Regions from separate parts of the Brevundimonas sp. EU05-FHT14B11 genome, predicted to be linked through region 1. Evidence: riboswitches for the same ligand, from Rfam matches in the RefSeq annotation. Region 1 holds a riboswitch; the other holds the start of a gene.
What was found. Region 1 has a riboswitch for cobalamin ahead of AC3WRV_RS01555 (TonB-dependent receptor plug domain-containing protein). Riboswitches for the same ligand answer to the same signal wherever they lie in the genome.
Positions count from the first base shown of each region.

Region 2: it holds a riboswitch for cobalamin, as region 1 does, so the genes downstream of both, metE (5-methyltetrahydropteroyltriglutamate--homocysteine S-methyltransferase) here and AC3WRV_RS01555 (TonB-dependent receptor plug domain-containing protein) in region 1, are expected to answer to the same signal.

Region 1 covers NZ_JBYTCY010000001.1:308,220-323,719, forward strand. The annotation lists gene murJ (murein biosynthesis integral membrane protein MurJ) at 1-12, opposite strand, end outside; gene glnD ([protein-PII] uridylyltransferase) at 44-2,722, opposite strand; gene mutS (DNA mismatch repair protein MutS) at 2,719-5,430, opposite strand; cobalamin riboswitch at 5,530-5,671, shown strand; gene AC3WRV_RS01555 (TonB-dependent receptor plug domain-containing protein) at 5,836-7,671, shown strand; gene AC3WRV_RS01560 (aldo/keto reductase) at 7,655-8,551, opposite strand; gene AC3WRV_RS01565 (argininosuccinate synthase) at 8,885-10,117, shown strand; gene AC3WRV_RS01570 (PQQ-dependent sugar dehydrogenase) at 10,114-11,394, opposite strand; gene AC3WRV_RS01575 (translation initiation factor IF-2) at 11,572-12,033, shown strand; gene AC3WRV_RS01580 (hypothetical protein) at 12,114-12,710, shown strand; gene AC3WRV_RS01585 (LysE family translocator) at 12,755-13,387, shown strand; gene AC3WRV_RS01590 (CC0125/CC1285 family lipoprotein) at 13,470-14,021, shown strand; gene AC3WRV_RS01595 (DUF6065 family protein) at 14,084-14,824, opposite strand; gene AC3WRV_RS01600 (prolyl-tRNA synthetase associated domain-containing protein) at 14,875-15,405, shown strand; gene purH (bifunctional phosphoribosylaminoimidazolecarboxamide formyltransferase/IMP cyclohydrolase) at 15,484-15,500, shown strand, end outside.
Region 2 covers NZ_JBYTCY010000003.1:354,143-369,642, forward strand. The annotation lists gene AC3WRV_RS14925 (MFS transporter) at 1-577, shown strand, start outside; gene AC3WRV_RS14930 (RNA-binding S4 domain-containing protein) at 574-855, shown strand; gene AC3WRV_RS14935 (YceI family protein) at 839-1,468, opposite strand; gene fdxA (ferredoxin FdxA) at 1,621-1,962, shown strand; gene AC3WRV_RS14945 (CarD family transcriptional regulator) at 2,277-2,819, shown strand; gene AC3WRV_RS14950 (hypothetical protein) at 2,944-3,765, shown strand; gene AC3WRV_RS14955 (glycosyltransferase) at 3,870-5,129, shown strand; gene AC3WRV_RS14960 (acyl-CoA thioesterase) at 5,083-5,823, opposite strand; gene metE (5-methyltetrahydropteroyltriglutamate--homocysteine S-methyltransferase) at 5,820-8,174, opposite strand; cobalamin riboswitch at 8,280-8,484, opposite strand; gene AC3WRV_RS14970 (DUF808 domain-containing protein) at 8,626-9,570, shown strand; gene AC3WRV_RS14975 (hypothetical protein) at 9,672-9,923, shown strand; gene AC3WRV_RS14980 (DUF3617 domain-containing protein) at 9,976-10,446, opposite strand; gene rpmB (50S ribosomal protein L28) at 10,646-10,945, shown strand; gene AC3WRV_RS14990 (MmcQ/YjbR family DNA-binding protein) at 11,029-11,367, shown strand; gene AC3WRV_RS14995 (M1 family metallopeptidase) at 11,441-13,168, shown strand; gene AC3WRV_RS15000 (transglutaminase-like domain-containing protein) at 13,165-13,944, opposite strand; gene AC3WRV_RS15005 (glutathione S-transferase family protein) at 14,128-14,763, shown strand; gene AC3WRV_RS15010 (HNH endonuclease) at 14,785-15,345, opposite strand; gene AC3WRV_RS15015 (ASCH domain-containing protein) at 15,497-15,500, opposite strand, start outside.

The DNA of each region.
Region 1 (15,500 bases):
GGCGAGGCTCATCGGGAACTCAAGGGCGGCGGGAGCTGCTGGATTAGCGTGCTTCAGGACGGGGCGATACGGGCCGTTTCCGGTCGAATTCGGAGACGTCGCGCAGGCTGGCGCGGACCGGCGCGGAAACCGAGCGGCCGTTGGCGTCGCGGCGGTCCAGCACGGCCTCGAGCTCGGCCCGCAGCTGCTCCAGCTTGGCGCCCGGCCTGGGACGTCCGCCCCTCGCGTCGGTGACGTAGAAGCTGTCCACCGCCCGCTCGCCGAAGCCGGCGATATGGGCCGAGCGGATCGACAGGCCGTGGTCGGTCAGCATGCGCGACAGTTCGGCCAGCAGGCCGGGACGGTCGGCGCCCGACAATTCGATCACCGCCGCGTCGGGGCTTTCGTCCAGATCGATCAGCACCACTGGCCGCACATCGAAGGCGGCGCGGCGCGGATTGGGCTGCGGCTCGGGCGGAGGGGCGGACCGGTCGCCCCGGGCCGCGCTTTCCAGCGCCGCCACCAGCCGGGTCAGCCGGCGCGGCTCGGCCTGGCCATAGGGGGCGCCCGATCCGTCCTGCAGTTCGAACACATCCAGCGCCGTGCCGTCCTCGGCGGTGGCCACCCGGGCCCCGACCACGTCCGCCCCGCCCGCCGCCAGCGCCGCCGCCAGATCGGCGAACAGACCCGGCCGGTCCTTGGCCGCCACGGCGACGCGCGCTGCGGCCAGGGGCTCGCTGCCCTCGTCGTTCTTGCGCTCGGCGACGATGCTCGCCGCCGCGCCCGAGGCTCCGGCGCGGGCGACCAGATCGGGGAAGTCGGCCAGCGGGTCGGCGCGGGTCACGTCCTCGCCCCGGAACACGCCCTCGGTGCGCTGATACAGGTCGCGCATCAGCTGGCCTTTCCAGCCGTTCCACACCCCCGGCCCCACGGCGCGGATGTCGGCCACGGTCAGCACCAGCAGGGTCCGCAGCCGTTCGGGATCGCCGACCAGCCCGGCGAAGGCTCGCACCGTCGCGGGATCGGACACGTCGCGCTTCTGGGCGTAGTCGCTGAGGGCCAGGTGATGGCGCACCAGCCAGACCACGAACTCGGTCCGGCGCGGATCGATGCCCAGCCGGTCGCAGGCGCGCCGCGCGGCGATGGCCCCATCCTCCAGCTGCCCCCGGTCGCCGCCCTTGCCCACATCGTGCAGCAGCATGGCCAGCATCAGGGCCTCGAAGTCGTCGATGCGGTGGACGATCTCGGTGGCCGTCGGATGTTCGGCCTGAAGCTTGCCGCGCCAGATGTCGTTGATGATGCCGATGGCCTGCAGCGTGTGCTCGTCGACCGTATAGGCGTGGTACATGTTGAACTGGGTCTGGCCGACGATCCGCCCCCATTCGGGCAGGAAGCGGCCCAGCAGGCCTGTCTCGTTCATCAGCGTCAGCACGCGATAGGGCCGCTGCCCCGTCAGGATGTCGAGGAAGGCGCGGGTCGCCTCGGCGTCGCGGCGCAGCGACGGCGTGACCAGCGACAGCGACCGCGTCACCGCCGAAAAGGCGTCGGGGTGCAGGTCCAGGTCATGCTCGTCGGCAGTGCGGAACAGGGTCAGCAGCTTGGTCGGGTCCTCAGCGAAGACCTCGGGCCCCGTCACCGACAGGCGGCCCGAGACTTCGACGAAGCCCTCGACGCCCAGATTGCGTTTCCGGCCCGGGATCAGCCGCGACAGGCTCATCGTCGGCTTCTGATGGCGCGCCTCCAGCTTGGCCGACATGGCCCGGGTCAGGGCGCCCACGTCCCGCGCCACGATGAAGTAGCGGCGCATGAACCGCTCCACCGCCGGCTCGTCGCCCCGTCCTTGCCAGCCCATCCGGCGGGCCACCTCGGGCTGCAGGTCGAAGGTCAGCTTTTCCTCGGCCCGACCCGCCAGCAGGTGCAGATGCGCCCGAGTGCGCCACAGGAAGTCGAAGGACTCTTCGAACGTCCGGCGTTCCCGCGAGGTCAGCAGATCGTCCATGACCCGCGCACCCAGCGGGCTGTCCGGCGCCAGCGAACGGGCGATCCAGAACAGGGTGTTGAGGTCGCGCAGGCCGCCCTTGCCGTCCTTGACGTTGGGCTCGACCCGATAGCGCACCGCGCCGGTCTTCTGGTGGCGGACGTTCCGCTCCTCCAGCTTGGCGGCGATGAAGGGGCGGGGATCGGCCTTGGCCACGAAGGCCTGGAAGCGGGCGATGAAGTCGTCCGCCAGCTTCTCGTCCCCGGCCAGGGGGCGGGCCTCCAGCAGGGTGGTGCGGACCATCATGTCGGTTCGGGCCAGCGCCAGCGAGTCATCGACCGACCGCGCCGCCTGCCCGACCTTCACGCCCAGGTCCCACAGGACGTAGAGCATGAATTCGATCACCTGTTCGGTGCGCGGAATCGACTTCCACGGGCGCAGGAACAGCAGGTCCAGGTCCGAGAAGGGCGCCATCACGCCGCGTCCGTAGCCGCCCACGGCGATCAGGCTCAGCCGCTCAGCCTCGGTGGGATTCGGGGCCGGATAGAGGACATCGGTGGTGAAGCGCCACAGGGCGGTCAGCATGTCGTCGGCGGCGGCGGCGTAGAGCCGCGCCACCTCGACGCCCTCGCCCCCCGCCTCCAGCCGCCGGGCCGCCTTCGCCCGACCCGCGTCCCAGCTCTCGCGCAGGATCGCCGCCACGGCCCGACGCACATCGGACGCCCCGGCCGTTTCCGCCAGCCGCGCGTCGAGGGTCTGGTTCACCGGCCTGCCGGCCCTTTGGCTAAACCCTTGAGGCGATACAGGGCCTCCAGCGCCTCGCGCGGGCTCAGCTCGTCGGGCTCGATGCCCTTCAGCGCGTCCTCGACCATCGAAGGCCGGGCCGGTTCGGGCGCGGCCGGCTCGGCCATGGCGAACAGGGGCAGGTCGGTGAGATTGGCGCCGGCGGTCTTCTCGCCTTCCAGCCGGTCCAGCACCTCGCGGGCGCGGGCGACGACCGGTCCCGGCACGCCGGCCAGCCTGGCCACCTGCACGCCGTAGGAGCGGTCGGCGGCGCCCGGCGCGGCCTCGTGCAGGAAGACCAGCTCGCCGTTCCACTCCTTGGCCCGCATGGACAGGTTGCAGACGTGGGCCAGCCGCGTCTCCAGCACCGCCAGCTCGTGATAGTGGGTGGCGAACAGGGTGCGGGCGCGGTTGCGATCGTGCAGCGCCTCGGTCGTGGCCCAGGCGATGGCCAGGCCGTCGTAGGTGGCGGTGCCGCGGCCGATCTCGTCCAACACCACGAAGCTGCGCTCGGTGGCCTGGGTCAGGATGGCGGCGGTCTCGACCATCTCCATCATGAAGGTGGACCGGCCGCGCGCCAGATCGTCGCCCGCTCCGACCCGGCTGAACAACCGGTCGACCACGCCCAGCCGCATCGATTTCGCGGGCACGAACGCCCCGGCCTGGGCCAGCACCACCAGGAGGGCGTTCTGGCGCAGGAAGGTCGATTTACCGGCCATGTTCGGCCCGGTGACGATCGACAGTCGGGCGCCGGCCGCGCCCGAACCGTCAAGCCGGCAGTCGTTTGGCGTATAAGGATCACCCGCCGCCTTGACCGCCGCCTCGACCACCGGGTGACGCCCGGCGGCGACCTCGAAGCAGAGGGTATCATCGACGTGCGGCCGCACCGCCCCGACCTCCTGCGCCCATTCCGCCAGGGCGGCGTGGGTGTCGAGCTCGGCGAGCGCTTCGGCCACGGCCTGGAGCGGCTGGGCCAGGGACTGGACCGTGCGCCGCCAGATCTCGAAGGTCTCGCCCTCGATGGCCAGCGACCGGTGGCCGGCCTGGCTGATCTTGGCGTCCAGCTCGGACAGTTCGACGGTGGTGAAGCGGACCTGGTTGGCCAGGGTCTGGCGATGGATGAAGGGGCTTTCGCCAGTGGGGCGCAGCAGGGGTTCGGCGGCCTTGGCGCTGGTCTCCAGGAAATAGCCCAGAACGGCGTTGTGCTTGATCTTGAAGGCCACGCCGGACTCCGCGACCGCGCGGGCCTCCAGATCGGCCACAACCCGGCGGCTGTCGTCGCGCAGGCGGCGCGCCTCGTCCAGCTCGGGGCGGAAGTCGGGGTTCACGAAGCCGCCGTCGCGCGCCAGATGCGGCGGCTCGGCGACCAGCCCCTCGGCCAGATCGACCAGCAGGCGGCCCAGGTCGGGCGTCAGGGTCAGACGGTCGACGCAGGATGCGATGCGGGGCGGCGGACCGGTCAGGGGATCGGCCACCGGCGGGAACAGGCCGGCGATCCCCTCGGCGATCGACAAACCGTTGCGGATGCCGGCCAGATCGCGCGGCCCGCCCCGGCCCAGCACGAGCCGCGACACCGCGCGGGCCACGTCCGAAGAGGCCTTCAGCCCGTCGCGCAGATCGCGGCGCAGATCGCGGCGCTCCAGCAGCCATTCGACCGCATCGAGTCCATGATTGATGGCGACGGGATCGCGCAGCGGACGCGCCACCCGCTCGGCCAGAGCCCGGGCGCCGCCCGAGGTCACCGTGCGGTCGATCGAGGCCAGCAACGAACCCTCGCGCTCGCCGCGCTGGGTCCGGTCGATTTCAAGGCTGAGACGCGTCGCCGGATCGATGGCGAGGAAGCCGGTGTCGCCGGTGCGGCGCGGCGGGGTCAGGGCCGGGATCTTGCCGGCCTGGGTCGTCTCCAGATAGGCGGCGATCAGGCCCAGGGCCGAGACCTCCGCCTCCTCGAAGGCGCCGAAACCGTCCAGCGAGGCCACGCCGTACAGGCGCTCGACCCTGGCCTTGGCGCCGACCGGCTCGGCCAGCGCCTGCGGCAGGGCCTGGACCACGCCGCCGGACCCGTTCAGCGCGTCCTTGGTCGCCTCGTCCGAGAACAGGCGATCGGGGACCAGCACTTCGGACGGCCGGAAGGACGACAGGGTCGCGCCCAGGTCCTCCAGCGAACAGGCCACCACATCCACCGCCCCGGCCGACAGCTCGACCACGGCCACGGCCGCCCGGCCCTTGCGCACCGCCACGGCGGCCAGCCGGTTGGCGCCGCGCGCGTCCAGCAGCGAATCCTCGGTCAGGGTGCCCGGTGTGACCACCCGCACGACGCCGCGGTGCACCACCGCCTTGCCGCCGCGCTTCTTGGCCTCGGCCGGATCTTCCAGCTGTTCGCAGATGGCCGCCTTGAAGCCCTGCCGGATCAGCCGCGCCAGATAGCCGTCCAGCGCATGCACCGGCACCCCGGCCATGGGGATGTCGTCGCCGTTGTGCTTGCCCCGCTTGGTCAGGGTGATGCCCAGCGCCGCGGCGGCGATCTCGGCGTCCTTGAAGAACAGCTCGTAGAAGTCGCCCATGCGGAAGAACAGGATGGCGTCCGGCTGTCCGGCCTTGGCCGTCAGATACTGGGCCATGAACGGCGTCGCGCCCTCCAGGGACGGGACGGCGTCGGCGTGCGGCGAGTGAGCGAGGGGAGCGTTCATGCGTGTCGTCAGGGTGACGGATCGGAGCAGCCGTCTCAAGCGCGATCCGCATTCCTTGCACAAGCGTCGCTGCACTGCGACAAGCCGCGTCGGCGGTTAAGGGAACACGGTGCGAAACCGTGGCTGTGCCCGCAACTGTAGGCGGCGAGATCGCTGTCCGCCCGGAGCTCGCTCCGGCGCCACTGGCCTTCGGGCCGGGAAGGCGAGGGCTTCGATTGTCGACCCGCAAGCCAGGAGACCTGGCCGCCACCGTCGCTCGCCGCTGTCCGGGACCAGGCAGAGGCGCGGGGACTTCCGTCGCAGCGACCCGATCTTGCGCCGTCCGGACCTTCGGGTTCGGCGGATCGGTTCGCTCACATGAGGCCTCTCGCGCGCATTCGCGGGGCCTGTACGGGGTTTTCGCTCATGAAGCGCTCCATTCTGCTTTCCACCGCGGCCATGGCCGCGGCCTTCGCCGGTCCCGCCTTCGCCCAGGAGGCGCAGGACGATTCCCTGCCCGAGATCGTGGTCACCGCCACCCGCATTCCCTCCATCGTCGCCGACACGCCCGGCGCCCGCGTGATCGACAGCCGGACCATCGAACAGCGGGGCGCCGTCTTCGCCGCCGACATCCTGTCCGACGTTCCCGGCCTGTCGGTGACCCGCTCAGGCGCCTTAGGCGGCGTCGCCCAGGTCCGCATGCGGGGCGCCACCCCCGGCAAGACCCTGGTCCTCGTGGACGGCGCGCCGGTCAACGACGCGGCCGAGCCCAACGGCGCCTATGATTTCTCGGGCTTCGACCTGGGCGACATCGAGCGCATCGAGGTCCTGTCCGGCCCGCAGTCCTCGCTGTGGGGTTCCGACGCCATCGGCGGCGTGATCGCCTTCACCACCAAGGAAATCGACGATGTTCGCGCCGAGGCCGAGGCCGGCAGCTTCGGCACTGTGCGCGGCCGCCTCGCCGGCGGCGTGGCCAATGAGACCTGGGCGCTGGGCGGCTATGTCTCGCGCTTCACCACCGACGGCGTCTCCGTCGCCGATGAGGCCAACGGCAATCCTGAGGCCGACGGCTTCGAAAACACCACCGTGGGCGTTCGCGGCCGCTACGCCGTGTCCCCGACGGTGAAGCTGGAGAGCTCGGCCCGCTGGTCGCGGAGCGAGGCTGACCTCGATAACGGCTTCCCGGTCTCGGACAACGCCGACCGTTCGGAATCCGAGCAATGGTCGGGCTTCACCCGCGCCGGCGTCGAAGCCTTCGGCCTGGACCACCAGTTCAGCGTCTCGGCCTCGAACATCGAGCGCGAGACCTTCAGCGCCTTCGGTTCGGTCTTTGAAGCCGACCGCCAGGCCTACCGCTGGCAGGCCAACGGCGAGACCGGCGCCGCCACCTACGCCTTCGGCGCCGAGCGCGAAGAGAGCGAAGGCAGCATCTCGACGGGCGCCAAGGTCGATCTGGGAACCACCTCGGTCTTCGGCACGGGCCGCTATCAGGTCACCGACGCCCTCAGCGTCACCGGCGGCCTGCGCTTCGACGACACTGACGACTTCGGCTCCAGGACCACCGGGCGCGTCTCGGCGGCGTGGGACTTCGGTTACGGCTTCACCCTGTCGGGCGCCTACGGCACGGGCTTCAAGGCTCCGTCGGTCAGCCAGGCGGTTTGCGACTTCTGCTTCTCGTCGATCCCCTTCCCGACCCTGCGTCCGGAAAAGGCGGAAGGCTTTGAGGCCGCCATCGGCTGGCGATCGGCTGACGGCCGCATCGAAGGCCGGGCGACCGCCTACCACCTCTCGGTGGAGGACCAGATCACCTACTTCTTCGATCCGGTCACCTTCGACAGCTACTACATCAACCTGGCCGAAACGGCGACGGACGGGATCGAGCTGGAAGGCCGGGCCCTGCTGGGCGGCGGCTTCGACCTGAGCCTGGCCTACGCCTGGACCGACGCAAAGGACGAGAGCAACGGCCGTGCGTTGGCGCGTGTGCCGGAACATGCGGGCTCGGCGACCCTGGGCTGGACCGGCGATCGCCTGTCGGGCGCCCTGACCGTGCGTGCCGAAGGCGACGAGCCTGACACCAACTCGGCCACGGCCGCGACGCGCGAAGGTTTCGTCACGGCGAACCTGAACGCGGCCTACGTCCTGACCGACAACGTCACGCTGACGGCCCGGGTCGAGAACCTGGCCGACAAGCACTATCAACAGGTGCTGGGATACGGCGAGCCGGGTCGCTCCGGCTACGTCGGGATCAGGCTGCGCTACTGATCCGCGCGCGAGGCCCGGCCGCTGCGGCGGCCGGGTGCTCGAGCTGAAGGCTCTGCCAGTCCAGCGCCGGCGCCGGCGCATGGGCGGCGGCCACCACGGCGCGCAGTTCGGCGGCCGAGGCGGCGCTGGCCACCACGGCGGCGACCTGCGGCAGACCCAGGGTATAGGCCAGCGTCGCCTGCATCGGATCGACGCGGGCCTCGGCGAGACGGCGGCGGATGCGCGACAGCTGCGGCGCGTGATGCGCCATATCGGCCGGCAGGGCGTCGCCGCTCATGAACAGCAGTCCCCCGGCGAACACCGACGACAGGTGGATGTCGGCGCCCAGCTCGGCGATCTCGTCCAGGGCGCCTGAGCGGTGGACCCGCTGATCCAGGAGGCTGCACGGCAGCTGGACCACGTCCGGCTGGAAGCGTCGGGCCAGCAGCGCCGGGCCGTCCTCGACGGTGGCGCAGAAGCCGATGCGGCGGAACAGGCCCCGATCCTTGAGCGACTGCATCCGGTCCCACAGGGCGCGGCCCTCGGCCCCGACCAGATCGGTGGCGTTCGACGCCAGCAGGGTGTCGCCGCGCGGCAGGCCCATGCGCTCCAGAGAGCGGCGGGCGCGGGCCTCGACCCGATCAACGCCCTCCTCGATGGAGACGGTGCGCACGGTGACCTTGAAGGGCGACGGGAAGGGCCAGGCCTGACCCAGCCAGCGCTCGCCATCGCCGTCCGGCTTGGACGCCACCACGGTGACGCCGGCGTCGGCGGCGGTCTGGAGCAGGAACCGCAGGGCCTCCTCGCGCGCGCCGGCGGGCGCGGGCATGGCGCGTTCAGGCTGGTGCACGACGGCGAGAGCCAGCTTTTCGACCGGAGACGGGGCGCGGTTCGGGATCACTGCCGGACCTTGCAGCGCGAAAGCTTAAGACCGCCCTTCCAGGACCTTGACCGAATCTTACCGAACGAACGCCGGTAGGGCCGCAAACCGGCCTTAATTCAAACCCTTGATCCCTATCGGTATGGCTTGCCCGCGCGCCAGGGCAGGCCTGAAATCCACAGGAAATTTCGCGAAAACCTCATTCAGGCGTGGCCTTTGAAAACCGCGCCGGAGCCGCCTCAACGTGAAAGCGGGGCCGCCGCCCCAATCCCGCCCTTGCATCGCGCGGCGTCTGGTCCTTTAAGCGCGCGCAAAGAGGAACGCCTCCCCGCGTTCGCCGAAGGATTCTGCCCCATGTCGTCGTCCTCCGCTCCCAAGAAAGTCGTGCTGGCCTATTCGGGCGGCCTGGACACCTCGATCATCCTGAAGTGGCTGCAGACCGAGTATAACGCCGAGGTCATCACCTTCACGGCGGACCTGGGCCAGGGCGAGGAACTGGGCCCGGCGCGCGAGAAGGCGCTGAAGCTGGGCATCAAGCCCGAGAACATCTTCATCGACGACCTGCGCGAGGAGTTCGTGCGCGACTTCGTCTTCCCGATGTTCCGCGCCAACACCGTCTATGAGGGCCAGTACCTGCTGGGCACCTCGATCGCGCGCCCGCTGATCGCCAAGCGCCAGATCGAGATCGCCAAGATGGTCGGCGCCGACGCCGTCTGTCACGGCGCCACCGGCAAGGGCAACGACCAGGTCCGCTTCGAACTGGGCTACTACGCCCTGGATCCGGACATCCACGTCATCGCCCCCTGGCGCGAGTGGGAGTTCCGCAGCCGCGAGGCCCTGCTGGACTTCGCCGAGAAACACCAGATCCCGATCTCCAAGGACAAGCGCGGCGAAGCCCCGTTCTCGGTCGACGCCAACCTGCTGCACTCCTCGTCCGAGGGTAAGGTCCTGGAAGACCCGGCCGTCGAGGCGCCCGAGTTCGTCCACCAGCGCACCATCGCCCCGGAAGACGCGCCCGATAAGGCGACGATCTTCACCCTCGGCTTCGAGAAGGGCGACGCCGTCTCCATCGACGGCGTGGCCATGTCCCCGGCCACGATCCTGACCAAGCTGAACGAACTGGGTCACGACAACGGCGTCGGCCGTCTGGACCTGGTCGAGAACCGCTTCGTCGGCATGAAGTCGCGCGGTGTCTACGAGACCCCCGGCGGCACCATCCTGCTGGCCGCCCACCGCGGCATCGAGTCCATCACCCTGGATCGCGGCGCGATGCACCTGAAGGACGAGCTGGCGGTCAAATACGCCCACCTGATCTACAACGGCTTCTGGTTCTCGCCCGAGCGCGAGATGCTGCAGGCCGCGATCGACCACTCGCAGGCCAAGGTCACCGGCACGGTCCGGGTCAAGCTCTACAAGGGCAATGTCTCGATCATCGGCCGCGAAAGCCCCCTGAGCCTGTACGACCAGGACCTGGTGACCTTCGAGGAAGGCGTCCAGGCCTATGACCACCACGACGCCGAGGGCTTCATCAAGCTGAACGCCCTGCGCCTGCGCGTGCTGGGCAAGCGCGACAAGCGCCAGGGCTAGGGTCGAGCGATCCGGAGGATGGCCGCGTTGCGGTCATCCGCGATCCAGATCGAGCCGTCGCGCGCCACCGCCAGACCGACCGGCGCCCCCATGGGATGACGGCCGGCCTGCGCGTTCCAGGCCGGCGTCAGCACCCGGCCCCGGGGCGCGGGCGCATCGGCCGGATAGGGCAGTGAGCCGCGCGGATAGATGGCGTAGCGCGCACGCACGTCCGTTCGCGGCGCGCCCTCCGCGTCGGTCTCGATCGCCACGATCCGCCCCGCCGCCCGCCGGTATCCGTGCCAGCTCATCAGCATCCGGCCCCGCAGCTCGGGGAACATCTCCCCGTCGTAGTAGAGCATCGCCAAGGGCGCGGCGTGGGGCGGCAGCAGCGAGACGGGCGCGGTCCGCGACCCGCAGCGCGCCTGCCGCGCGGTCCAGCCCGGCATCGCCGTCGCCATGTCGGTGCAATAGGGCCAGCCGTGGTCGCCGCCCCGCCTCAGCCGGTTGATCTCGTCGAACGGCCGGTCCGGCGTCGGCAGGTCGACGGAGTTCTCGGCCTGGTAGATCGCGCCCGAGGCGTGCCTCGCCATCGCAACGGAGTTTCTCAGCCCGGTCGCCCAGGGCGTCCAGTCCGCGCTCCAGCGGCCGTCGCCGAGGTAGGCGTAGCGCCGCACCATGGCCTGGTCGTCGTCTTCGGCGCACAGGCCGCCGGCGTTCCGCCGCGGCGCGCCCTGGGCGTCCAGGCACCGATCGGACGGCGCGCCGACATTGACCAGAAGCGCGCCATCGGCGTCGAAGATGAAACTCGACAGGGGGTGGCGGTTCTCGTGCAGCCGGTTGTCGGGCAGGCCCTCGACCACGGCGGTCGTACGATCGGGACGGGCGGGATCGAATGCGAATATCCGGCTCATCTCGGCGACGTAGAGACGTCCGTCCGGACCGCGCGCGATCGTGTGCGGCATGGACAGCCCCGCCAGAAGACGCGTCCATCGCGGTTGGCCCGAAGCCGTCGACAGCCGCCACAGCGCGCCACGCCCGGCGTCCCAGGTTCCGAGGTCTGCGACCAGCCAGTCACCGTCGTCGAGCTCGAACAGGGTCCGGGGCATGCGCGGTCCATCGGCGGCGCGCTGCCAGACGAGACCGAGACAATAGCCCTGCGCCATGCCGACGAGGGTCGCCGGCCGGCCTGCGCAGTCGCCCTGAACCGCATAGGCGCGCGTGGCGGACTGGCCGGCCACGGGCGGGGCCGCGACGACGGCGAACAGGGCGGACAGGATCAGGGCCGAACGGCGCATGGCCGACCCTAGACCATTTTTGCTTCAGGTCGGATCGACCTGAATCCAAAAAATGGTCCAGCACCAAACCGGAGCGGCTGAAGCTGAGCCGCGAAAGCCGTCTCGTCAGCGACACGGAAATGCGCCACGGTGGCTCGGACGGGCCGCCGCGGCCCCTTTAGTTTCGATGGAAGACCCATGTCCCTGCGCCTGATCCTGGCCGTCTCGACCGCCCTCATCACCACCCCCGTGCTGGCCCAGACCGCGCCGCCGGCCCCGCCCGCCGCCGCCGCGCCCGCCCCCTCGCCCGAGGAAGCGGCCATGGAGGCCAAGGGCCAGGCCTTCCAGGCCTCCATGGAGGCGATCGGAGAAGAACTGGAAGCGGTGATGTCGGACACCACCAAGGACAACGCGACCAAGGCGACCGAGACCAACGCCATCATCGACCGTCACGCGCCCGAAATTAACGCCTTCGCCGCCGACCTGGAGACCTTCCTGCGCGCCATGGCCGACAAGCCCGAGAACGCGGCCCGGCGCGACGAAATCGTGAACGCCGCCAACGCCGCTCCGGCCGCGATCCGCAGCATTCCCGAGCAGATGCGCGCGGGCATCGCCCAGGCGCTGACCGCGGCGCCGGCGGCCCCGGCCGCAGCTCAGTAAGCACGCGTTACGGCGATTTCACTTGAGCTCGAACGGGGTTGGGCGGACCTTCGGGTCCTGCCCTTCCCCGGAGCCGTTCGATGATCAAGGCCCTCTCCCTCGCCGCCGCCCTCGCCGTCCTGCCGTTGTCGGCGGCGCTCGCGGCCGATCCGCAGACCGCGAACGGATCCTCGTCGGACGCCGCCGAGGCGGCCATCGAGGCCGCCGCCGACCGCTTCGAGGCCCGCATGGAAGCCTACGGCGAACGCGCCGAGGCCGTTTCCGATGACGACAGCCTGACCGATGCGCAGAAGAAGATCCGCATCGCCCAGATCTGGGCCGAGTATGAGCCGGACGTCTCCGCCTTCACCGCCACCATCTCGGAACACGTCGGCGCCATCGCCGGCGCGGCCCTGGCCGAGATCGACGTCGAGGGCATCGTCGCCGAAGCCATGAACGCCGTCGAGGAATCCGGCGCCCTGCGGGTCGCGAGCGGCGTGGCGAGCAACGGCGCCTGGGCCTCGAATGATCCCGAACACATGGCCACCTACGGCCTGATGGCCGAGTACGCCGTCGGCGAGGCGCTGGACGCCATCGACGAAGCGAGCGCCGGCGAGATCAGCGTCCATCTCGATACCCCCGTCGAAGCGGTCCCGGCCGCGCCGCCCGCGCCGCCCGCCAAAAACGACGCCCGCTGATCCTCGCGGCTTGACCGCAACCGGTCGCGGCCCGACATCGGGCCATGGCCAGCCTGCCCGTCGATCCGCACCTGTATGCGACCTTCCTGGGCGTGATGGCCGTGATGGCGATCACCCCGGGCCCAGCCAATATCTTCTCGGTCGCCAACGGCGTACAGAGGGGCAAGGCCGGCGCGCTTCTGGGCGTCGTCGGCATGAACGCCGCCACCCTGGTCTGGTTCGGCGCCGCGGCGCTGGGCCTCGGCGCCCTGGTGGTCGCCTTCCCGCAGGTCTTCCGCATCATCTCGGTGGCCGGAGCCCTCTATGTCGCCTGGCTGGGCTATCGCGCCTGGCGCGGCGCGTTCTCCACCGCCGCCCAGCCGGACGCGCCGGCCGTGAAGATGGGCCGCAGCGCCATCGTTGACGGCTTCATGGTGCAGATCGCCAATCCCAAGGCGGTGCTGTTCTTCACCGCCGTCCTGCCGCCCTTCCTGGACGTGAACCGGCCCGCCGCGCCGCAGCTGGCTCTGTTCGCCGCGGCCACCATCGGAATGGACGTGCTTAGCATGTCCGCCTACGGTCTAGGTGGGGCTGCGCTGGCCCGGCGCATGTCCGAACCCCGCTTCCGCAAGGGGTTCGCCTTCCTGACGGGCGCCTTGCTGCTCGCCGCCGCCGTGCTTATTCTTTCACGTTTATAACGGCTTGCCGGGTGCGGGAACCGGCGCCGTTCATGTCCCGTTCAGCCGTCAGGGCGCGTAGTGACGCGTCAAGGAGCATCCCATGAACATCCGTTTCCTGAAGCCCGTGCTGTTGGCGACGGCGGCGGCGCTCGCCTTGTCCGCCTGCGCCACGGCCACGCCCTATGGTCCGGCCGGCCCGCAAAGCCGCTACGGCTATTCCGAGCAGCGCGTCGACGCTGACCGGTACCGCGTCAGCTTCGCCGGCAATTCGGTGACCTCGCGCGAGCAGGTCGAGATGTCCCTGCTGTTGCGCGCGGCCGAACTGACGCTGGAAAGCGGCCACGACTGGTTCGCCACCGTCAACCGCGCCACCGACCGCGACGTGCGCCTGACGGGCACGCCGGATCCCTTCTATTATGACCGGTACAGCCCCTTCTGGGGTCCGTCGTGGCGCTACTACCGCCGCGGCCTGTGGAGCCCGTGGGGTTACCGCGATCCGTTCGGTCCGGACTTCGACGTCCGCGAGATCGACCGGTTCGAGGCCACCGCCGAGATCGTCTTCGGCCGCGGCGCCAAGCCGGCCGGCGATCCGAACGCCTTCGACGCCCGCGAGGTGATCAACAACCTCGGCCCCCGCGTTCCGCGCGGCTGAGGTCTCCGAGCCTGAACTGACGAAGGCCCCGCCGGTCGATCCGGCGGGGCCTTTTGTTTGCCCTAGCCGACCCGCGGGTTGTTCAGCCGCCGCTTGTTGGTGTGGGTGGAGGGCGCCGAGCCCAGTTCCTCGGGAATCTCGCCCTTGAAGTAGAAGCGTTGCCACGCCTCCTTGGCCGCGTCGGGATCGCCCGAGGCGAGGCGGTGGTTGAAGTCGCTGCGCGCCTTCAGCCAGGCGTCGTACTGGCCCTTCATGGTCGGATTGGACTCCAGCGTCCGTATCACCGGCTGGAAGGCCTCGACCTTGCGGTGCTCGACCGGGGTGATGAAGCAGAAGGGCTCGCCCTTCTCGAACCTGACCTTGCCGGGGCGGGTGAAGGCCCAGTTCATGGTGAAGGGGAAGGGCAGCCAGTCGGTCTCGATCAGGCCGACCAGCGGCTGGATGCCGTCCTTCACATGGTTGGGCGCGCCCCCCGCCAGCATCCCCCAGCCCGGCGGCGTGCGGAACAGATACTGCGGATGCAGGGTCAGGATGCCGCGCGTGAAGTGGGAGGTGACGAAATGGGCCACGTTCGGCGTCGTCCGCTCGGGCGTGATGACGATGTCGGCCTGGGTCGGCCCGCCGTTCCACTCGGCCGTGAAGCCGAACGGGCACAGGATCTCCCAGCCCGTGGTGTTGGCCATGTTCAGCGGCAGGCAGCGGTAGGGATGCCGGCTGGCGAAGGCGTCCATCCAGTCCCGCGACACCCGGCCGGGCACCAGGTCCGGCGGCTGCGGCGCCATCGGGTAGCATTCCAGTTCCACAGGCGGTCTCCGGCGGGTAAGCGAAAGCGTCCCTCTCCTAACGACGCCGCATGACCGAAGACAACCCGAACCCGCCCGAACCGCCTTTCAACCGTGACCGCCTGCTGGCGTGGATGGCCGAGCACGGGATCGAACAGGTCACCCATGACCATCCGGCCGTCTTCCGCGTCGAGGAGGGGCTGGAGCTCAAGGCCGCCATGCCCGGCGCCCACACCAAGAACCTCTTCCTCAAGGACAAGAAGGGGAAGCTGTGGCTGATCTCGGCCCGGCAGGACACGGTCATCGACCTGAAGCGCGCGCCGAAGACCATAGGCTCTGACCGGCTGTCCTTCGGCAACGAGGGCCTGCTCTACGAGACCCTGGGCCTGCGCCCCGGCTCGGTCACGGCGCTGGGACTTATCAACGACCCCGACCATCGCGTCACCTTTGTCCTCGACAAGGCCCTGTGGGACGCGGACATCGTCAACTTCCACCCTCTGACGAACACGGCGACGACGGCGATGGCGCAGGATCAGTTCCGCAAGGCGCTGGCGGCGATGGGGCGGGAGCCGATCGTGGTCGATTTCTCCGAGCTGATCTGACCTCCCCGGTTCTATCCGCCGCCGGACAGTGCTAGAGCCCCGCGCGTCTCCCCGACCCCTCAGCATACGGACGCCGCCATGCCCGCCGCTCCCGA
Region 2 (15,500 bases), on a different contig from region 1:
GTCGCTGATGAAGGTTCAACACTGGGGCCTGCTGTGGGGCGCGGTCTCGGTCGCCTTCATCCTCAGCGGGATCGTCATCTCGCGAACCGGCCTGGGTCAGAACCCGTTGCGGACCCTGATGCTGGTCAACCTGATCGCCTGGTGCACGGCGGCGGTCTTCACCCTGCAGCCGTGGATCCTGCTGCTGGCGGTCGGCTGTTTCATCTGGATGTTCGTGGGGCCCTTCGCCGAGGCGGCCGAACAGACCACCCTGCAGAAGGTCGTGCCCTATGAGCGTCAGGGCCGGGTGTTCGGCTTCGCCCAGTCCGTGGAGATGTCCGCCGCGCCCCTGACCGCCTTCCTGATCGGACCGCTGACCCAGTTCGTGGTCATCCCCTTCATGACCGACGGCGCCGGCGCGGACGCCATCGGCGACTGGTTCGGCCGGGGGCCGGACAGGGGCATCGCCCTGGTCTTCACCATCGCGGGCGTGGCCGGCGTCCTGATGACCGTCCTGGCCTTCAACTCGACCTACTACCGGCGGCTTTCCGCGGCCTACGCCCGCACCCCGGATCCGGAATCCGGCGCGGCCGAATGAGCGAAACGGGCTGCCGCATCGATGTCTGGCTATGGCGTGCGCGGTTCGCGAAGACGCGGACGCAGGCCGCGGCGCTGGTGGACAAGGGCGCGATCCGGCTGACCCATCAGGGACGCCAGGTGCGCCTCGACAAGCCCGGCCGCACCGTCCACGTCGGCGACCGGCTGGTCTTCGCCCTCGGCGGACGGCTGATCGATCTGGAGGTGACCGGTCTGGGCGAGCGGCGCGGGCCCGCCGAGGAAGCCCGCGCCCTGTATGCGCCTATCGCTGAAGGGTGAACTCGCCCTCGATGTGCAGCTTCACCTCGTCGCCCAGGCCCATCTGGGTTCCGTAGGTGATGCCGAACTCCGAGCGCTTGATGGTCGCCTCGCCGTCGAAACCGGTCCGGTAGGCGTTGCCCATCGACGGGCCGGCCTGGTTGAACTCGACCTCCATCGTCACCGGACGGGTCACGCCGCGCAGGGTCAGGTCGCCGACCACGGTCGCTTCGTTGGCGTCGTCGGCGTCGACCGTCACCGAGCGCGAGACGAAGGTCGCGGTCGGATGGTTGGCGGTGTCGAAGAAGTCCGCCGTCTGCAGGTGGCCGTTCAGGCCCGCATTGCCCGAGGCCACGTCCGTCAGCGGTATGGTCGCCGTCAGGGTCGAGGCCGACGGATTGGCGGGGTCCAGCTTCAGCTCGGCCTGCACGTTCACGAACTGGCCGGTGTAGGTCGAGAAGCCCAGGTGGCTGACCGACCAGGTGATCTTGCCGTGGTCGGAATCCAGCTTGTAGGCGCCCGCGCTGACTTCGGCGGGAACGCGGGTCAGGGCGGACTGGGCGACCACGCCCCCCGCGGTCAGAAGGGCGACGGCGGCGACGCTGGAGGCGATGTAGCGGAACGGTGAGCGCATGGAGGGAGACCTGTGAGAAACTGCAATCGGATTAGATACAAATAGCCGGATAGCCCAGCTACGCAACCCCGAGAGGTCTGCTGCTGTTGACACCTGAGGCCCGCGGGGTCATCTGCGCCTCCCGCGCCCAACTGAACGCCCCGCCTCACCCCATGACCTACATCGTCACCGACGCCTGCGTGCGCTGCAAGTTCATGGACTGCGTCGAGGTGTGTCCGGTCGACTGCTTCTATGAGGGCGAGAATTTCCTCGTCATCGCCCCGGACGAATGCATCGACTGCGGCGTCTGCGAGCCGGAATGCCCGGTCGACGCCATCGTCCCGGACACCGAGGACGAACCGGACGGCAAATGGCTTCAGGTCAACGCCGAGTACGCCAAGGTCTGGCCGAACATCACGGTCAAGGGCGAGCCGCCGGCGGACAAGGAACAGTTCGAGCGCGAGACCGGCAAGTTCGAGAAGTATTTCTCGCCCAACCCCGGCAAGGGCAGCTGAGACTAGTCCCGCGCGCTGCCCTGATCCGGAGAGGATTTCCAGCCTTCTCCACACTGACGCTGTGGACGTTTTGAAATTCCGCAGATTTGTGATAGGTTCCTGTCATTGGGTCGGGCGGTATGCGATTTCTTCGCGCCGCCCGCGTTTGCGACAGAATCCCGTCCACGAAGACGGGATCGGCCAGAGGTTGGGTGATCCGTTTCCGCATTTGACGACTAGAAAGACATCACCGACGGGCGTGTTTCCGGCGGCTGTTTATCTATTGTCCTTGCGCCTTCGCCTCTCCCTCCCGCTGAAGCCGGGAAAGGAATGACATGACGAGCAAAACCGGTCTGGAATTCAAGGTAGGCGATGCGGTGGTCTATCCGGCGCACGGCGTCGGCAAGGTCGCGGCCGTCGAGACCCAGGAAATCGCTGGCATGTCGCTGGAGGTCTACGTCGTGACCTTCGACCACGAGAAGATGACCCTGCGCGTTCCGACCAAGAAGGCCAAGACCGCCGGCCTGCGCTCGCTGGCCGCCGACGACGTGGTCACCAAGGCGCTGACGACCCTCAAGGGCCGCGCCCGCGTGAAGCGCACCATGTGGTCGCGTCGCGCCCAGGAATACGAAGCCAAGATCAACTCGGGCGACCTGATCTCGATCGCCGAAGTGGTTCGCGACCTGCACCGCGCCGACAGCCAGCCGGAACAGTCCTATTCGGAGCGTCAGCTCTATGAATCGGCCCTGGACCGCATGGCCCGTGAAGTCGCCGCGGCCAACAAGATCGACAAGGACGCCGCCGTCGAACTGCTCGGCAAGTCGCTGAGCGCCAAGAAGGCCATCGTCGCGGCGACCGCCGAGGCCGAAGCCGCCTGATCGACGCGCATCGCTGGAATACGAAAGGCCCGGGAGCGATCCCGGGCCTTTTTGTTTGCCCTGTCTTGCGCGGACCGGCGGGCCCGACAAGACTCCCGGCGAGCGCGGAAGGTCGGGAGAGTTCATGGCGTTGCAACCGTTCGGCTATCCGTTCGAGATCCTGTCGCCCCTCTCGCCGGACGAGGCCAAGGCCCGCATTCGCCGCCGGGCGAAGGGCTGGTTCGAACAGAAGAACGGCGCCCGCGGCTGGATCCTCGGCTCCCTGGTCTGCCTGTGGTGGACGGGCATAACCCGAGGCCCCATGCTCATCGGCTGGATTTCCTCCGACCCCTCGGGCGCCCGGATCACCGGCCGCGCGGGCTCCGACCTGAACGGAGTCATTGGCGTGACCCTGATCGGCGTAGCCTTCCTGTTCGTCCCGCTCGTGGCGCTTCTCACTGGACGGGATGCAACCGAAGCCCTGCGGTCTATCCCGTTCATGGCCGCGATCTTCATCCCCCTGTGGCTGTTGGGCGTCTGGCTGCGGAACGCGATGCATGTTGAGGCCGACCCTCTGGTCCGCTTCCTGCGCAATGCGACGGGGCCGTCCAGGCGAACGCCGTCTGCAACCGCTCCGCTCCGGACGCTGACCCTGATCGTCAACGAGACGACGCGGACCGGTGTGATCTCCGCGGCCGAGTTGCAGGAGGCGCTTTCCGAAACCGGCCCGAACGACATCCTGATCCTTGAGGCCGCCCCCGAGGACTACATCCAGACCCGCTGGACCGACGGCGGCTTCACGCTCGAGCGCCGCGACGGCGGCGCGGATCGCCACTTCCGCGCGGAGACGGAAGGCGGCCTGACAGTTCTGGAATTCGAGGACATCCTGGGAGCGTTCACGGCCTGGGCGGAGGGGACCCGACTTCCGGCTGTGTTGAAGTGGAAGGCGCTTCGGTTGCCCGACTGACCGTCCAGTTGGACTGGAAGTGGGCACGAAACAGTTTCGTTCAAGGCTTGGCGCGCCGGCTTTTATGCGCAGAGTCCGGAACCCTCGGAATGGAGGGTGACCGAATGCGTATTCTGCTGACGACCTATGGATCGCGCGGCGACGTCGAGCCGATGGCGGCGCTGGCCGCGGCGCTTCAGGCGCAAGGCGCGGAAGCGGTGGTCTGCGCCCCGCCCGATCAGGAGTTCATCGACCTGCTGGCCCGCGCCGGCGTGCCGTTCGTCCCGGCCTTCATGGGTATCCGCGACTGGATCGCCGTCGCCGGCAAGCCGCCGGTGGACCTGCCCAAACGCGCGGCCGAAATGGCCTTCGCCCAGCTGGGCGCGATCTCCAGGGCGGCCGAGGGTTGCGACCTGATCGTGGCGACCGGCCTGATGCCGTCCTGCGCGGCCTCGCAGGCCGTGGCCGAGCAGAAGGGCGCGGCCTACGCCCACGTCTCCTTCTGCCCCCTGATCCTGCCGTCCGAGCATCACGCCCCCTTCCCCTATCCCGGCCATCCCCACCCGCCGGAGGTGACCGATAACCGCGCGCTGTGGGACCTCAACATCGGCGTCATGAACGCGCTGTTCGGCGAGGCGGTGAACGGTCTGCGCGCCTCCGTCGGCCTGTCGCCGACCGACAATGTCCGCGACCAGGTCTTCTCTGATCGCCCGCTCCTGGCCTCGGACCCGGCCCTGTGGCCCTGGGCGCCGACCGACCTGTGCGCCGCCGTCCAGACCGGCGCCTGGATCCTGCCGGACCCGCGCCCGCTGCCGGAGGGGCTGGACGACTTTCTCGAGGCCGGCGCGCCGCCTGTCTATGTCGGCTTCGGCAGCATGAGCATGGCCGCCTCGCAGGACGCGGCGCGGGCCGCCGTCACCGCCGCCCGCGCCCATGGCCGCCGCGTCGTTCTGGCCGGCGGCTGGGCCGGCTTCGCCCTGCCCGACGACGGAGCTGACTGTTTCCGGGTCGGCGACATCAATCAGCAGGCCCTCTTCTCCCGCGTCGCCGCCGTCATCCACCACGGCGGGGCGGGCACCACGACCGCCGCCGCCCGCGCCGGAGCGCCGCAGGTCATCGTCCCCCAGCTCGTCGATCAGCCCTACTGGGCCGCCCGGGTCGCCGGCCTGGGCGTCGGCGTGGCGCACGAGGGCCCAACGCCCACGGTCGAGACGCTGACGGCGGCGTTGGACGCGGCGCTGCGGCCCGAAACGACAGCGCGGGCTGCGGCGCTCGCAGGCGAAGTCCGGAGAGACGGGGCCGCCGCGGCGGCGCAATGGCTTCTGGACCGCCTGAGCCTCAGGACACCGGCGTCGGTATCCCCGTCCGGTCGACGGCGACCATGATGAACTCCGCCGTGGCCGAGTGGCGCCGGTCGCCGCTCACCAGCCCCTCGGCCCACAGCTGAACCTCGACGGCCAGCGAGCTGCGCCCCGTCATCTTCACCCGCGAGACCAGTTCGATCATGTCGCCGCCGTCGATGGGGGCCTTGAAGTCGATGCGGTTGGTGGCGGCCATCACCACCACGGCGCGGGCGGACCGCGTCGCGGTGACGAACGCCGCCTTGCCCATCAGCTTCAGGGCGTCGCCGCCGAACAGGGTGCCGTAGTGGTTGGTCGTGCCGGGGAACACCATTTCCACCGTTCGCAGCCAGCCATCGGCCTCCTCCGCCTCGTCCTGGACCGGCGACAGCGGCGTCTCGTCTCCGTCGCTGCGCAGGGCGACCATGTTGAACAGGCCGCGCGTGCACAGCCGCCGCTCGCCGGTCAGCAGGGCCTCGGCGTGAAGCTCGACCTCCACGCCCAGCGACGACCGGCCCGTGCGCACGACCCGGCCCGTGGCCTCCGCCATCTCCCCGATGCGGGCGGGGGCGGCGAAGTCGATCCGCTCGCACCCGGCCGTCACCACCGCCCGCCGCGCGTGGCGGCTGGCGGCCAGGAAGGCGACCTTGTCCAGGTGCGCCAGCCCGACGCCCCCGAACAGGGTGCCGTGGTGGTTGGCGTCCCCGGGGAACACCATGTCGATCAGGCGAACGGTCATGCCCGCACCGCTTTCGCCGCCGCCACCATGTTGCGCAGGGCGGCCTCGGTCTCGGGCCACTGGCGGGTCTTCAGCCCGCAGTCCGGATTCACCCACAGCTGGCCGACGGGCAGCTTGGCGGCCGCGGCCTTCAGCAGGGCCGTCATCTCCTCCACCGCCGGCACGCGCGGCGAATGGATGTCGTAGACGCCCGGCCCGATCCCGGCCGGATAGCGATAGCCGGAGAAGGCGTCGAGCAGCTCCATCTTCGAGCGCGAGGTCTCGATGGAGATGACGTCGGCGTCCATGGCGCCGATCGACCGGATGATGTCGTTGAACTCTGAATAGCACATGTGGGTGTGGATCTGGGTCTCGTCCCGCACCCCCGAGGCGGCGATGCGGAAGCCCTCGACCGCCCAGTCCAGATAGGCCTGCCAGTCGGCGCGGCGCAGCGGCAGGCCCTCGCGCAAAGCGGCCTCGTCGATCTGGATGATGGGGGCGCCGGCGGTCTCCAGGTCGACCACCTCGTCCCGGATCGCGAAGGCGATCTGGCGGCAGGTCTCGCTGCGCGGCTGGTCGTCGCGCACGAAGGACCAGTTCAGGATCGTCACAGGACCGGTCAGCATCCCCTTCATCGGCCGCTCGGTCAGGGACTGGGCGTAGCGCCACCACTCCACCGTCATGGCCTTCGGCCGCGACACGTCGCCGTAGAGGATCGGCGGGCGGACGCAGCGCGAGCCGTAGGACTGCACCCACGCCGCCTTGGTGAAGACGAAGCCCGACAGCTGCTCCCCGAAATACTGGACCATGTCGTTGCGCTCGAACTCGCCGTGGACCAGCACGTCCAGACCGGCCTCCTCCTGCCATCTGACCGTGCGGGCGGTCTCCTCGCGCAGGAACTGTTCGTAGGCCCCGTCGTCGAGGACGCCCTTGCCGTGGTCGGCGCGGGCCTTTCGAACCTCGGGGGTCTGGGGGAAGGAGCCGATGGTGGTCGTCGGCCAGTCGGGCAGGCCCAGCCGGGCGTCCTGCAGCAGGCGGCGCACCTCGAACGAGGCCGTGCGCCGGCTCAGGTCGGGGTCGCGCTCGGCGGCCCGGGCCTGCACCGCCGCATCGTTGATGCGCCGCGAGACCCGGCGCGAAGCCACCGAGGCGGTCGAGGCGTCCAGGGTCTCACGCACCGCGTCGCGCCCCTCGTTCAGGGCCTTCGCCAGCGTCGCCAGCTCGGCGATCTTCTGCACCGCGAAGGCCAGCCAGTCCTTCACCTCGGCGTCCAGCGCGGTCTCGCGCTCCAGATCGATCGGGGTGTGCAACAGGCTGCATGAGGGGGCGATGATCACCTGACGGCCCGCCGCGACCACCGGTTCGATCCGGTCCAGCACGGCGTTCAGGTCGGCCTTCCAGACGTTGCGCCCGTCCAGCACCCCCAGCGACAGGACAAGGTCCGGCCGCGCGCCCGCGACGACGGCGTCCAGCTGCTCCGGCGCGCGGACCAGGTCGACGTGCAGGCCGTGCACCGGCAGGGTCAGCACCGTTTCCAGATTGTCGCCGATCGCGCCGAACCAGGTCGTCAGCATCAGCTTGATCGGCGGGGTCACATCGCTCAGCACGGCGTAGGCATGGGCGTAGGCCTCGCGCGCCGTGTCGCTCAGGTCAGTGACCAGGCAGGGCTCGTCGATCTGCACCCAGGTCGCCCCCGCCCGCGCCAACGACCGCAGCACCTCCGCGTAGACCGGTAGCAGCCTGGGCAGCAGGGTCAGCGGGTCGAAGCCCGCGTCGTTCGCCGCCGCGCCGCTCGAGACGGCCCGCGCCTTGCCCAGCAGCAGATAGCTGACCGGTCCCAGCAGCACGGGCCGGGTCTCGATCCCCTGCTCCTTCGCCTCCAGATACTCGTGCAACGCCTTGGTCGAACCCAGCCGGAAGGCCTGGTCCGCCGTGAACTCGGGCACCAGGTAGTGGTAGTTGGTGTCGAACCACTTGGTCATCTCGGCGGCGGGAACTCCGTCGCCGCCGTGCGAATGGCCGTGGGCGCAGACGGTCTCGCCGTCACCCTGCGACCCGCGCGCCATGGCGAAATAGGTCTCCAGCCCGACCCGCTCGCCGGTCCAGCCGTAGATGTCCGGCACGGCGCCGACCATGGCGGTCGCGTCCAGCACATGGTCGTAGAGCGAGAAGTCATTGGACGGGACGATATCGGCGCCCAGATCGCGCTGGCGCCGCCAGGCCTGGCCGCGCAGCTCGGCGGCGGCGGCCAGCAGGGCCTTGTCGTCGATCCGGCCGGACCAATGCTGCTCAAGCGCGGTCTTGAGTTCGCGCTTCGGGCCGATGCGGGGAAAGCCGAGGGTGGCGACCTGGACGGGGAGACGGGCGGTCATGATGCGAAGCCTTTGCTGGTGGCAAGGCTTCGGGCAGGGACGCGCGAACGCCCGCGCGGAAACGGTCCGGCGGCGCACAGGCGACCTGACCGGACACCCCGCCGGAGGACGTTATCTGTCGGGGCAGGTCTCCTGGCTCACGGGTCACGGCTTCGGGTCCGGCCTTCCCGGGAGCGAACCCCCAGTGACACGTGATGAACCTTCGGCTCGCCGCTTACAGTTGCGGGGGCAGCGCCGGCGTCGCACCGGCTTCCCTCTTAGCTCCGCGCCGCCCGAAGACGACGCGCAGACCACGACAGGCGCTACAATGCCGGGCGTCGGGGCAAAGTCAAGAAACATATAAGGATATCCTTATGTGTTTTTGGACGCCGCATCGGAAGGCGCCCGGATCGACACGCGCCCTCGCCTGCCGTACCCCTGCGGCCTCCCCTTCTCACCTGTGACCGCGCCCATGCCCTCCGGACTTATCGCCCTGCTCGACGATGTGGCGGGGATCGCCAAGCTTGCGGCGGCGTCGATCGACGATGTCGGCGCCGCGGCGGGCAAGGCCGGGGTCAAGGCGGCGGGGGTCGTGGTCGACGACGCGGCGGTCACGCCGAAATACGTCACCGGCCTGTCGCCTAGCCGCGAGCTGCCGATCATCGGCAAGATCGCCATCGGCTCGATCCGCAACAAGCTGCTGCTGATCCTGCCCGTCGCCCTGTTGCTGACCGCCTTCGCGCCGTGGGCCATCACGCCGCTGCTGATGTGCGGCGGGGCCTACCTCTGTTTCGAGGGGGCCGAAAAGCTGATGGAGATGTTCGGCGGCGGCCATGGCGAAGATGCGCCCGTCGAGGGCGACGCCGCCCATCTGGAGGCCACGACCGTCGCGGGCGCCGTGCGCACCGACCTGATCCTGTCGGCCGAGATCATGACCATCGCGCTGAACGACGTCTCGGACGCCCCGCTGTGGACCCAGGCTGGAGTGCTGATCGTCGTCGGCCTGGGCATGACCGTGATCGTCTATGGCGCGGTCGGGCTGATCGTGAAGATGGACGACATCGGCCTGCACATGGCCGAGCGCCCGTCGCGCTTCAGCAGGACCGTCGGCCGCTGGCTGGTCAAGGGCATGCCCATCGTCATGTCGTCCCTGTCCGTGATCGGCACCGCCGCCATGCTGTGGGTCGGCGGCGGCATCCTGCTTCACGGAACGCACACCCTGGGGCTGGACTGGCCCGCCGTGCCGGTCGAGCAGCTGGCCCATACGGTCGCCCATGCGCTGGGCCCGATCGGCGGCCTCGCCGGCTGGCTGACCACCGCCCTGATCTCGGCGGTGATCGGGGTCGTCGTCGGCGCCGTGATCGCGGTCGTGTTGCACCAGATCCTGAAGCTGAAGCCCGGCGCCGCCACACACTAGCTTCTCCAAACACGCGAACGTTATCCATTCACCTTATTTGGGGTTGTACAGGCGCGTCGCCGTTTGCCCCAATGCGGACCTTCACCAAAGGAGGGTCTGCTATGAAGCTCATCAAGTCTCTGGCGCTCGCGGCGGCGGTCGCCGTCGCCGGTATCGCCGGCGCGGCCTCGGCCGTGCCCCCGGGGCTCATGTACCAGAAGACCTATTACAGCGACGCCACCCTGACGACGGTGGTGGGCATCCAGGTCGACCGGTGCGTCAACGGCAACGTCGGCTCCGGCCCGCTGGCCGGTTCGAAGTCGGACTTCGTCGTCGCGGAAGCCGTCGGCTCCTGCCCGGGCGGCTACTGGTAGGCCCGCGGGCGGCCCCCCGCCGTCATCGACGGCGGGAGGTCCTCCTCCGGGATCAGAAGTATTCGGCGTCGGCCGGGCAGGTCGCCGCCAGACGGCGGGCGGTGATCGAGGCCGGCAGGTAGGGCGTGCCGCGCGCCAGCTGGGCCCCGCCGCGGAAGGTGAAGCTTTCCTGCGTATAGGTGCCGTTCAGGCGCACATTCACCCGGCGGTTCTTGTGGTCGGTGCAGACGCCCTCGAAGCGCGCATTGCCGTTGCCGACCTGACGCACCGGATAGGTGCAGCGCCAGCGGCGCGTCGACAGGCCGCCGAAGAACCGGTTGATCTCGCTGGGGCGGACGCATTTCTGCTGGGTGTCGCGCGACCCCACCGCGCTGGTCGTATACTCCCAGTAGCCGGGCAGGACGGTGTCCCCGCCGGTCTGCGCCGCCATGGCCGCCTGCGGGGTCGCGGGCGCGGCCAGGAACAGGGCGCCGATGATCGCGGGCACGGCGACGGCGGCGGCTCGGGTCAGGACGGTCTTCATCTCGTGGCCCCTCAGGCGATTGGTCCGTTATGACTAGAAGGGATATATGGCCGGAATTGAACGGCGGCTGAACGGCCCCACGCCTTGACGCCCGGCAGACTCTTCCTCTATACGCCCCACCTCTCGCGCGGGATGTCGTCCCGCGCGCACCTGTTTCATGCGTCTGCACGCTTCGCGGACGGCTCCGAAGGATAGTCAGATGTCGCGTCGTTGCGAACTCACCGGTATCGGCCCGATGGTCGGCCACAGCGTGAGCCACTCGAACATCAAGACCAAGCGCCGGTTCCTGCCGTCGCTGAAGGCGGTCAAGGTCAGCTCGGACGCTCTGGGCCAGACCTTCTCGCTGCGTATCTCGAACGCCGCCCTGCGCACCCTCGACTACAAGGGCGGCCTGGACGCCTTCATCGTCAAGGCTCGCGACGAGCAGCTGTCGATCGCCGCCCAGCGCATCAAGCGCCAGATCAAGGCCAAGCTGGCTGAACAAGCCGCCGCCGCCTGATCCGCGACGACCATCACGTTTGAAGGGGCCGGTGGAAACACCGGCCCTTTTGCTTTGCGCGAAAGGCGGCGCATCCTGCGCCCATGACCCGCGACGAGATGTTCGCCTACGCCCTGACCCAGCCGGGGGCCGAGGATTCGACCCTGCACGGCGGGCGTTGCGTACGGGTGCGCGGCCACTGGATCGTCAACGAAGGGCGCGAGCCGGACGCCCTGGCCCTGGCGCTGGACCTCGGCACGGTGGACTTCCTCAAGGAGACCGAGCCAGGGACCTATTTCCAGACCCCGCACTATGAGGGTTGGCCGGCGGTGCTGGTGCGCTACGCCGCGGCCGACGACGACCGGCTGCGCGAACAGATCGACAAGGCCTGGGCCCGGCGGGCGACCCGGGCCCAGCGCAAGGCGCGCGGACTGGAGGCTTGAAGCCAGACCTTGGCGGTTGCGTGACGGTCGCCGCCCCGCCAGTCTGCCCGCCTGTTCGCCGGGGAGTCACGCCATGTCCGCATCCATCCGCCGCGCCGCCCTGCTGGGCGCCTCGCTTCTGGCCCTGACCGCCGCACCCGCCCTGGCGCAGGATGCCGCCACGCCGGAGATCACCCGCGAATCCACCGATTTCACCCTGGGCACCGATCAGCCCCGCACGCCGGAACAGCTGGCCATGCGCATCGACCGGGCGGACCTGTCGATCAAGGTCATCCCCGACGACAAGGCCATCGACGCCGTCGCCGTGCTGGAGATCACCGCCACCGCCCCGCTGGAGGCCGTGGTGCTGGAGCTGGACACCCTGCTGACCGTCTCGTCGGTCCAGATCGACGGCGCCGAGGTCGGACCGGGCGGCTGGAGCAATCCGGAAGGCCGCATGACCATCCCCCTGCCCCGTCCCCTCGCCGAGGGCGGCAAGGTCGCGGTGCGCATCGCCTACGCCGGCGCCCCGCGCGTGGCCCCCAGCGCCCCATGGGACGGCGGCTTCGTCTGGGCCACGACCGTCGACGGCAAGCCGTGGATCGCCACCGCCGTCCAGCCCGAGGGCTGCGACATCTTCTGGCCCTGCATCGACAGCCCGCTGGCCGAACCCGGCCGGGTCGACCTGCACATCACCGTGCCCTCGGACCTTTCCGCCCCCTCCAACGGCCGCTTCATGGGCAAGCAGGATCACGGCGACGGCTGGACCACCTGGAACTGGTCCGCCGCCAATCCCAACACCTACGCCATCGCCCTGAACATCGGGCCGTACGAGGAGGTCACGACCGGCTACCGCAGCCGCTTCGGCAACACGATCCCGATGTCCTACTGGCACCTGCGCACGGACGACCCGGCCAAGGTGCAGGCCCTGTTCGCCGAGTTCACGCCGATGATGGACTTCTACGAAGCCACCGTCGGCCCCTTCCCCTTCGGCGACGAGAAGATGGGCGTGGTCGAGACCCCGCACCTGGGCATGGAGCACCAGACCATCAACGCCTACGGCAACGGCTATCGGCTGGACGGCAAGGGCTACGACTGGCTGCTGCACCACGAACTGGCGCACGAGTGGTTCGGCAACCAGATGACCAACCGCAACGCCGACGACATGTGGCTGCACGAGGGTCTGGGCAGCTACATGCAGCCCCTCTACCTGCGCTGGCTGTACGGCGAACGGTATTTCCAGGCCGAACTGCTGAGCCAGCGCAACAACCTGGCCAATCGCTTCCCGGTGGTGTCCGGCGTCGAGAAGGCCGAGGACGAGGTCTACAAGGGCGAGGTCGGCCCCGGAAACGACATCTACTACAAGGGATCGCTGATCGCGCACTCGCTGCGCCTGCTGATCGGCGACGAGGCCTTCTTCCGGTCGGTGACCCGGTTGGTCTACGGACGCCCGGACCCGCGCCCCGGCAACTTCACCACCCGCTACGCCACGACCGATGAATTCCTGGCCATCGTCAACGAAGAGGCCGGCCGGGACCTGACCTGGTTCTTCCGCGGCTATCTCTACAACGCCGCCCTGCCCGACCTGCGTCAGACCCGCGAGGGTGACCGGCTGACGCTGGAGTGGGTCACGGGCGACGGCGGGACCTTCCCCATGCCGGTCGAGGTCGAGATCGACGGGCGCATCGTCACCGTGCCCATGACCCGCGGCCGGGGCGAGGTCACGGCGTCGGCGGGCGCTCATGTGCTGATCGATCCGCAGAACAAGGTCCTGCGCCGCCTCGACTTCATCGAGGTCTGGAAGGGCCGTCAGGCCCGCTAGTCGACCGCCGCCGCGCTGATCGACTGCCGCACCAGCCGGCAGCCCGCCTGCGTCGTCAGGAAGGCGATGTCGCCGGCGTCTCGGCCGCAGGCGATGCGCACCAGTCCCTCGACCGGGGCCAGTCCTGTCGGATCGACCAGCCACCAGCCGTCCGACAGCCAGACTTCGAAGATGGCGTGGAAGTCCGGCGGCTGCAGCTGGTCGGCATAGGCGCTGACCGCCCGCGCTGGAATGCCCGAGGCGCGGCACAGGGTGATCCCCATGTGGGTGAAGTCGCGGCACACCCCGGCCCGGTCGATAAAGGTCCGCGCCGCCGTCGTGTCGCTGTCCGACGCCCCGGGCTCATAGTCGATGTTGGTCTTGATCCAGTCGAGGATGGCCAGCACCCGCCCGCCCCCGATCGTGCCGCCGAAGGTCCGCTCCACGAACCGTCCGAACTGGTCCGACGGGCAATAACGGCTGGGCCACAGATAGGTCAGCACCTCGGGCGGCAGGTCGTTCCAGTCGTGCTGCACCGTCACTGGCGGCAGGCCCTTCAGGGTGCCGTTGTCGACCACCGCCTCATAGGTCAGGGCCACCTCGCCGGACAGGTGGGCGCGAAGGGTCCGGGCCCCGAACTCATCGTCCTCGTCCTCGATGAAGTCGACATGCGGCGTCGTCGTCAGCCGTTCCTCGAGCACATGCTGACCCGGCCAGTGCGCGACCTGGATCTTGTAGATGGCGTCGGTGGGCGGATCGAAGCGGTAGACGAGGTCGGCGCGGACGCGGATTTTCATGGGGTCTCGACTGGGCCAAGCGGAACCTGCCGTCAACGTCGGCGATGGAAGCGGCGTTCCGGGAAATCATCACGAGCCGCGAGGGCCGGTTCGCGGAGCCCGTTCCGACATTGACTCAGGAGGGGCAGACCGAAGAATGCCCAGCTCCGATTTTCCGGGGACCGGCTTTGGAGGAGCCCCGGCATGGACCTGATCAGCCTTCCGGTTTCGCCGTTCGCGGCTCGCGTTCGTATCGCGATCTACGCCAAGGATCTGCCGGTCAACATCGTCCCGCCGCCCTCGGGCTGGCCCGACAGTCGCCAGTTTCGGGACCTGAACCCGACCGGCCGCGTCCCGGTGCTGCTCGACGACCGGGGCGCCCTCTGGGAGTCCTCCGTCCTGCTCGAATATCTGGAGGAGCGCTTCCCGAGCCCTTCGTCGCTGATGCCCGTCGATCTCTTTGACCGGGCGACCGCACGGCTGCTGGTGCAGCACGTCGATCTCTATCTGATGCCGCCGGTGGTGACGCTCGCCGATCCACGGACCGATAGCGCGGGCGCGCGACGCGCGGTCGAGGATCTTCTGAATGGCCTCCAGATGGTCGATGGCCTGCTGGAGGGGCCGCGATACGCCCTCTGCGATCATCTCACCATCGCCGACTGCGCCCTGGCCCCCGCCCTGTTCGCGGTCGCGGTCACCGCCGATCGTCTCGGACTGGACCTGCTCGAGCCCGGCTCGCCCCTCGACACCTACGCCCGCCTGTCGAGGGAGGATCCGCACATCGACCGGGTGATCGGGGAGATGGAGGAGGGTTTGCGGCGACTGACGCGGATCGGCTGATCCGGCGAACCGGCCAGAAGCCTACGGCTCCAGCTCGATGTCCCAGTACAGGTAGTCGAGCCAGCTCTGGTGCAGGTAGTGCGGCGGGAAGCGGCGGCCGTGTTCCTGCAGCTGCCAGGCGCTGGGTCTATGGGGCGCGCGGCGGATCATCATCTGTGCCTGCTGGGGCGTGCGCCCGCCCTTGCGCAGGTTGCAGGGGCCGCAGGCGGCCACGATGTTCTCCCACGTCGTGCGGCCGCCGCGGCAGCGCGGGATGACGTGGTCGAAGGTCAGCTCGGCGCTGTCGCCGCAGTACTGGCAGGCGAAGCCGTCGCGCAGGAAGACGTTGAAGCGGGTGAAGGCGGGCTGCCGATCCTGATCCACATAGCTCTTCAGCGCGATCACGCTGGGCAGCTGAATCTCCATGGACGGGCTGCGCACGACCTTGTCGTAGACCGAGACCACGTCGACGCGGTCCTGATACACCGCCTTCACCACCTCCTCCCACGGCCAGATCGACAGCGGGTAGTAGGACAGCGGACGGAAGTCGGCGTTCAACACCAGCGCGGGCCAACCCGACGGGGGGCGACTGAGGACCTGCATCAGGTCCGCTCCGCGTGACGGAGGGTTATGGAAGCGACAGGACTGAAGACACGTCTCCTTCCCTCGTCAGGCCCCAATGAGGGCAAGGAGAAGGCTAGACCTGATTCGACAGCTTGGCGATGACTGGACGACGACGCTTTCGCGACGCCGCCTAA